2 regions of the Streptomyces sp. A5-4 genome follow, and region 2 is predicted to be linked to the other one. Evidence: riboswitches for the same ligand, from Rfam matches in the RefSeq annotation. Region 2 holds a riboswitch; the other holds the start of a gene.
The links. A riboswitch is a leader RNA that binds a small molecule or an ion and turns the genes downstream of it on or off. The one in region 2 is predicted to bind S-adenosylmethionine.
Positions count from the first base shown of each region.

Region 1: another riboswitch for S-adenosylmethionine. It lies ahead of thrC (threonine synthase); the one in region 2 lies ahead of ACLLJJ_RS08450 (aminotransferase class V-fold PLP-dependent enzyme).

Region 1 is NZ_CP178591.1:3,415,528-3,418,921, reverse strand. It holds gene ACLLJJ_RS15645 (alpha,alpha-trehalose-phosphate synthase (UDP-forming)) at 1-356, opposite strand, end outside; gene ACLLJJ_RS15640 (glucosyl-3-phosphoglycerate synthase) at 421-1,365, opposite strand; SAM riboswitch class I at 1,530-1,657, shown strand; gene thrC (threonine synthase) at 1,675-2,988, shown strand; gene ACLLJJ_RS15630 (MoaD/ThiS family protein) at 2,985-3,260, shown strand.
Region 2 is NZ_CP178591.1:1,832,186-1,835,579, forward strand. It holds gene ACLLJJ_RS08440 (rhomboid family intramembrane serine protease) at 1-121, shown strand, start outside; gene ACLLJJ_RS08445 (Lrp/AsnC family transcriptional regulator) at 118-399, shown strand; gene ACLLJJ_RS08450 (aminotransferase class V-fold PLP-dependent enzyme) at 451-1,866, opposite strand; SAM riboswitch class IV at 2,042-2,158, opposite strand; gene trpD (anthranilate phosphoribosyltransferase) at 2,245-3,309, opposite strand.

The DNA.
Region 1 (3,394 bases), 1.6 Mb from region 2:
ACGGGCTCCAGCGGCGTCTGGTACAGCAGATGGTGGACGAACCACAGCGTCGAGTTGGCGATCTCGTTGTACGCGTCGGCGTAGACCTCCTGGTCGATTCCGAGCATCCGTACCCGCTGCCCGCCGGTCTCCGCCGGGTCGAGCATGCCGCCGGTGCGCCGTACCGCCTCGCGGTCGCCGTCGCCGAGCGCCGCGCACACCCACACGGCGTCCGTGTCGGGGCCGATCGCCGACAGGCCGGAGACCAGACCACCCCCGCCCCGGCTGGCCGTGAGCGAGCCGTCCTCGGCGAGCGCGTACGAAACGGGGCCGCGGTTGGACGCGACGAGGACCTGAGCACCGGGCTGGGAAACCATGTCGCGAACCTAGCCCGTCCTGGAAACGCTCAAACGTACGACCGGGCCCCGTCGTGCTGTGCGATCAGGCCGCGCGCCGCTCCTGGTACTCCTCGATCTCCCGCATCGGCGGCCGTTCCTCGGTGTCCACGGCCGTGGTGCGCGGTACGAAGCCCTCCGCGCCGCGCTCGAACTGGGTGAGCGCGGGCCGCACCAGGTGCCCCCGGGAAAGCCTCAGCTGGGCCGTCCGGTAGATCGCCGCCGCCATCCGCCCCAGCGCCTGCCCGTCCTGGTGGCGGTGCTTGCGTACGCCCACGTCGACCTGGGCCAGCGCGTCCAGACCCACGGTGTGCAGCGAGTCGACGAGCAGTCCCAGCTCCACTCCGTAACCGACGGGGAAGGGCAGCCGCTCCAGGAGCGAGCGCCGCGCCGCGTACTCGCCGCCCAGTGGCTGGACGAATCCGGCCAGCTGCGGCCAGTGCAGATTGAGCAGCGGCCGGGCCACCAGCTCCGTGACCCGCCCGCCCTGGCCTGCGGCCTCGCCGAGCGGGCGGTCGTACATCGCCTTCACGAACTGCACATCGGGATCGGTGAGCAGCGGCCCGACGACGCCGGAGACGAAGGAGGCGGAGAAGTCCCTGAGGTCCGCGTCGATGAAGCAGACGATGTCACCACTGGTCACCAGCAGTGACCGCCACAGCACCTCGCCCTTGCCCGGCACGGCGGGCACCCTCGGCAGTATCGCGTCGCGGTGCACCACCCGGGCGCCCGCCGCCGCGGCCACCTCCGCCGTGCCGTCCGAGGAGCCGGAGTCGATCACCACCAGCTCGTCGACGAGCGGCACGGCCGCCATCAGCTCACGCCGGATCGTGGCGACGATCGCGCCGACCGTGGCCTCCTCGTCGAGGGCCGGCAGGACGACACTGATGGTGGCGCCGCGCCGCTTTTTGGCCGCCATCAGCTGGTCGAGCGGGCGGTCCGCCGCAGACCAGGACCGCCGGGACAGCCAGCGCTCCACCTCTTCCAGCACGTGCGTTCTCCCTGCTGTGTGACTGCCGTGTGATCCATCTCGCGGTGCGGACGACTACCTCGACCCTCCGGGGGTTCGGTTACAGTCTTGAACAACGCGGATGACCGTCGCATGTCGGGGGCCACCACGCGGACAAATGCCCGGACCCCGGTCCGGTGCCATAGCGCTCATCCAGAGGGACTGAGGGAACGGCCCGTTGAAGTCCCGGCAACCACCCAGCCGACCGAGAGGTCACGGCGGGGAAGGTGCCAATTCCGTCTCGTGGCGAAATTCGTCGCGGGGAAGATGAGGAGAAAGGGCCTCGCCATTATGGCTTCGCAGACCGTCGCCGCTGAAGCAAGCACCACCGCTGAAGCGCACACCGTAAAAGCCGCAGTAGACCTCGGACCCGCCACGGCGCTTTCCTGTCGTGAGTGCGGAGAGCGTTTTGAACTCGGCCCGATCTTCGCCTGTTCTTCCTGTTTCGGTCCCCTTGAGATCGCATACGACCTTCCGCTCGGTGACGCGGAATCCCTGCGCAAGCAGATCGAGGCCGGCCCGGAGAACATCTGGCGCTACGCCCCCCTGCTGCCCGTCCCCGCCGACGTGGCGTCGAAGCCGAGCCTGAACCCCGGCTTCACCAAGCTCGTCAAGGCCGACAACCTCGCCCGTGAGCTGGGCGTCACCGGCGGCCTGTACGTCAAGGACGACTCGGGCAACCCGACGCACTCCTTCAAGGACCGCGTCGTCGCCATCGCCGTCGAGGCCGCCCGCGCCTTCGGTTTCACCACCCTCTCCTGCTCCTCCACCGGCAACCTGGCGGGCGCGGTCGGCGCCGCCGCCGCCAAGGCCGGCTTCCGGTCCTGCGTGTTCATCCCGCACGACCTGGAGCAGGGCAAGGTCATCATGGCCTCGGTGTACGGCGGCGACCTGGTCGGCATCGAGGGCAACTACGACGATGTGAACCGGTTCTGCTCCGAGCTCATCGGCGACCCGCTGGGCGAGGGCTGGGGCTTCGTCAACGTCAACCTGCGCCCGTACTACGGCGAGGGTTCCAAGACGCTGGCGTACGAGATCTGCGAGCAGCTCGGCTGGCAGCTGCCCGACCAGATCGTCATCCCGATCGCCTCGGGATCGCAGCTCACCAAGATCGACAAGGGGCTCAAGGAGCTCATCGCGCTCGGTCTGGTCGAGGACAAGCCGTACAAGATCTTCGGCGCCCAGGCCGAGGGCTGCTCGCCGGTGTCGACGGCCTTCAAGGCCGGGCACGACGTCGTACGGCCGCAGAAGCCCAACACCATCGCCAAGTCGCTGGCCATCGGCAACCCGGCGGACGGGCCCTACGTCCTGGACATCGCCCGCCGCACCGGCGGCGCGGTCGAGGACGTCAATGACGAGCAGGTGGTGGACGCCATCAAACTGCTCGCCCGTACCGAGGGCATCTTCGCGGAGACCGCGGGTGGTGTGACCGTCGGCGTGACGAAGAAGCTGATCGACGCCGGTCTGCTCGACCCGGCCCTGACCACGGTCGTGCTCAACACGGGCGACGGCCTGAAGACCCTTGAGGCGGTGGCCCCGACCACGGGCCAGTCCGCCGTCATCCGCCCCAACCTGGACTCTTTCCGAGAGGCTGGCCTCGTATGAGCGTCAAAGTTCGCATCCCGACCATTCTTCGTCCGTACACCGGCGGCCAGGCCGAGGTGGCGGCCGAGGGCGCGACCCTCTCCGAGGTCATCGCCGACCTGGAGAAGAACCACACGGGCATCGCGGCCCGCGTGCTGGACGACCAGGGCAAGCTGCGCCGCTTCGTGAACGTCTACGTGAACGACGACGACGTGCGCTTCGAGAGCGGTCTGGAGACCGCCACTCCGGACGGCGTCGGCGTCTCGATCATCCCGGCGGTCGCCGGCGGCTGATCCACGGCCGGTCCGCGGGCCGGCCGGCCACCCGGAGTCAACACAATTGCCCTCTCCGCGACAGAAGCGGAGGGGGCAATTCTCTATGGTTGAGCGCGGTACAGTTGGGGAAGCCCCCTCCGCTGCTTGTGCCC
Region 2 (3,394 bases):
CGCGTATCTCGCGCACCTGGTGGGCTTCTGCGCGGGCTTCCTCTACGCCTGGGGGCGGTACGGGCGTACGGATAGAGTGGCAGCCCCAGCGCAGGCCACCGAGGGAGAAAGCCAACCGTGATCACCGCGATCGTGCTCATCAAGACCAGCGTGGACCGGATCCCCGAGATCGCCGAGTCGATCGCCTCGCTCGACAGCGTCAGCGAGGTCTTCTCGGTCACCGGTACGTACGACCTGATCGCCATGGTGCGCGTGGCCAAGCACGACGACCTCGCCGATGTCATCCCCGGCAGCATCAGCAAGATCCCCGGCGTCGAGGGCACCGACACCCACGTGGCGTTCCGTACGTACTCGCAGCACGACCTCGAAGCGGCCTTCGCCATCGGCCTCGACGCGTAGCGTCCGACGCGACGAAGGGCGCCCGGCGCGTGATCGCGCCCGGCGCCCTCCTCACGGCATGATCCGCGCGCGGCCGGCCGCCTGGAGCGCCGACGCGTTCACGAAGTCCCGGTCCGGCACGCAACGGCCGTCCTCGGTGCGGTAGTTCCACTGTGCGCCCTGCCGTACGAGCTCCTTGACCGCCCCGACGAACCGCTCCACGTGCTCGTCGGGCGTGCCCGCGCCGAAGCTGACCCGGATCGCGTTCAGCGAGCGCTCGCCCGGCTCGGCCTCGGGGGCGCCGCACTCCCCCGGGTCCTGCGCGTCACTGCCCAGGAGGGTCCGTACCAGCGGGTGGGCGCAGAACAGGCCGTCCCGTACGCCGATTCCGTACTCGGCGGACAGCGCGGCGGCGAAGTGCGAGCTGTTCCAGCCGTCGACCACGAACGAGATGACGCCGACGCGCGGGGCGTCGTCCCCGAAGAGGGACAGCACCCTGACCGCGCCGACCTCGGCGAGGCCTTCGCGGACCTTCGTGACGAGCCCCTGCTCGCGCTCGACCAGCGAGTCGAAGCCGGCCTCGGTGAGCGCCTTGCATGCGGCGGCGATCGAGTAGACCCCGATGACGTTCGGCGAGCCGGCCTCGTGGCGGGCCGCCGTGGTGTGCCACTCGACGTCCACGCCGCCGTCACCGCGCCGGGCGACCTTGCGCGAGGCCCCGCCGCCCGCGAGGTACGGCTCGGCGGCCTGCAGCCAGTCGGCGCGGCCCGCGAGCACGCCCGAGCCGAACGGCGCGTACAGCTTGTGCCCGGAGAAGGCGACCCAGTCGACGTCCAGCTCGTCGATGTCCAGCGGGTGGTGCGGCGCGAGCTGCGCGGCGTCCAGCACGATGCGCGCGCCGTGGGCGTGCGCGGCGGCGGCGAGCTCCCGCACCGGCCACAGCTCACCGGTGACGTTCGAAGCGCCGGTGACGCAGACCAGCGCCGGGCCGTAGGGCTCCCGGTCGGCCAGGGCGCGCTCCAGGGTCTCGACGGCCTGGGCCGGGGTGCGCGGCGCGTTCAGGTAGGTCACCTCGGCGTCGCGCCAGGGCAGCAGCGACGCGTGGTGCTCGGTCTCGAAGACGAAGACCTGGCAGTCGGTGGGCAGCGCCGCGGCCAGCAGGTTCAGCGAGTCGGTGGTGGACCGGGTGAAGACGACCTGGTCGCTCTCGCGGCAGCCGAGGAACTCGGCGACGGTGGCGCGGCTGTTCTCGAAGAGGTCGGTCGACAGCTGCGAGAGGTAACCGGCGCCGCGGTGCACGCTGCCGTAGTAGGGGGCGTACGCCGCCACGTCGTCCCACACCCGCTGCAGGGCCGGGGCGCTCGCCGCGTAGTCGAGGGCCGCGTAGGTGACCTCGCCACCGGTGACGAGCGGCACGAGCACATCTCGCCCAAGCACGGGCAGAGGTGCACAAAGGGTCTGGTCGGCGGCAGCGGTGGAGACAGACATGGCGAACTCCCGTGGAGGACAGGCGAATTCACTGCGCCGGCAGGTGTGCGGCAGCGCAGGAAAAGACGAAAAGGGGGGGGCGGAAGTGGGGCTACGAGCCCTATCGCATTCGCTTGCTCACGAGACTGCTCCCTTGAGGACCAGGACCCCAGGGGTGGCATCCAACGATGCCAGGGGTCCGCGCTTGCCGTAGACCTTTGTGTCTACGACCTGGTCTTCACCCGGGGCACCCCGCCACGGACGGAGGGTTGCCGGACAGCAAGCCGGGGCCAAAACGCTGTCACTCATGACCTGGACTGAATCTTGCCACACGTTCAAAAAGACGCAAGGCGCCGTCCAGACTTCGGACTGCGCCCTGCGTCACACGGACGGGGGTTCTCAGCTGTTGCTGGCCGCCACCCAGCGCTCCAGCGCCGCGCGGGCCGCCCCCGAGTCGATCGCCTCGGCGGCCTTGGCGATGCCCACCGCGAGCTGCTCGGTCAGGGACGCCTCGGTCGGGTCCAGCGCGACCAGCGCCGCCGCCGTGTTGAGCAGCACCGCTTCGCGCACGGCCCCGGTCTCGCCCGCCAGCAGCCGACGCGCGACGTCCGCGTTGTACGAGGCGTCCGCGCCCCGCAGGGCCTCCACGGGCACGATGTCCAGGCCCACGTGACGCGGATCGAAGGCCTCCTCGCGGACGGCTCCGTCGCGCACCACCCAGACGCGTGAGGTCGCGGTGGTGGTCAGCTCGTCGAGCCCGTCGTCGCCGCGGAAGACGAGCGCGGAGTTCCCCCGTTCGGCGAGCACACCCGCCACGATCGGGGCCATCCGGGCGTCCGCGACCCCGACCGCCTGGGCCCGTACCCTGGCCGGGTTCGTCAGCGGGCCGAGAATGTTGAAAGTGGTCTGCGCGCCCAGCTCCCTGCGTGCCTTCGCGGCGTACCGCAGGGCCGGGTGGAACTTCACGGCGAAGCAGAAGGTGATGCCCGCCTCCTCCGCGACCTCGGCGACACGCCGCGGAGTCAGCTCCAGGTTGACGCCGAGCTTCTCCAGGACGTCCGAGGCGCCGCTCGCCGACGAGGCGGCGCGGTTGCCGTGCTTGACGACCTTGGCGCCGGTGCCCGCGACGACGATCGCCGACATCGTGGAGATGTTGACCGTCTTGGCCAGGTCGCCGCCGGTGCCGACGATGTCGACGGTACGGCCGGGCACCTCGATGGTGTTGGCGTGCGCGTACATCGCGCGGACCATCCCGGAGACCTCGTCGACCGTCTCGCCCTTGGCCCGCAGCGCGACCGCGAACCCGGCGATCTGGGCGTCGGTCGCCTCGCCGCTCATGATGCGGTCCATGGCCCACGCGGTGTCGTCCGCGGTCAGGTTCTCGCCGCGCAGCAGGGAGTTCAGCACACCCGGCCAGGAGCCGGCCGCCACGCTGTCGCCGCCAACCGGGGTCACAACGTTCATGGTCCGCTCCTGGGTCCACAGCCGAATAGGGATGGCCCCCACCCTATCCAGCCCCCGGGAACAGCGAGGAGCCCCGTCCAGCGAA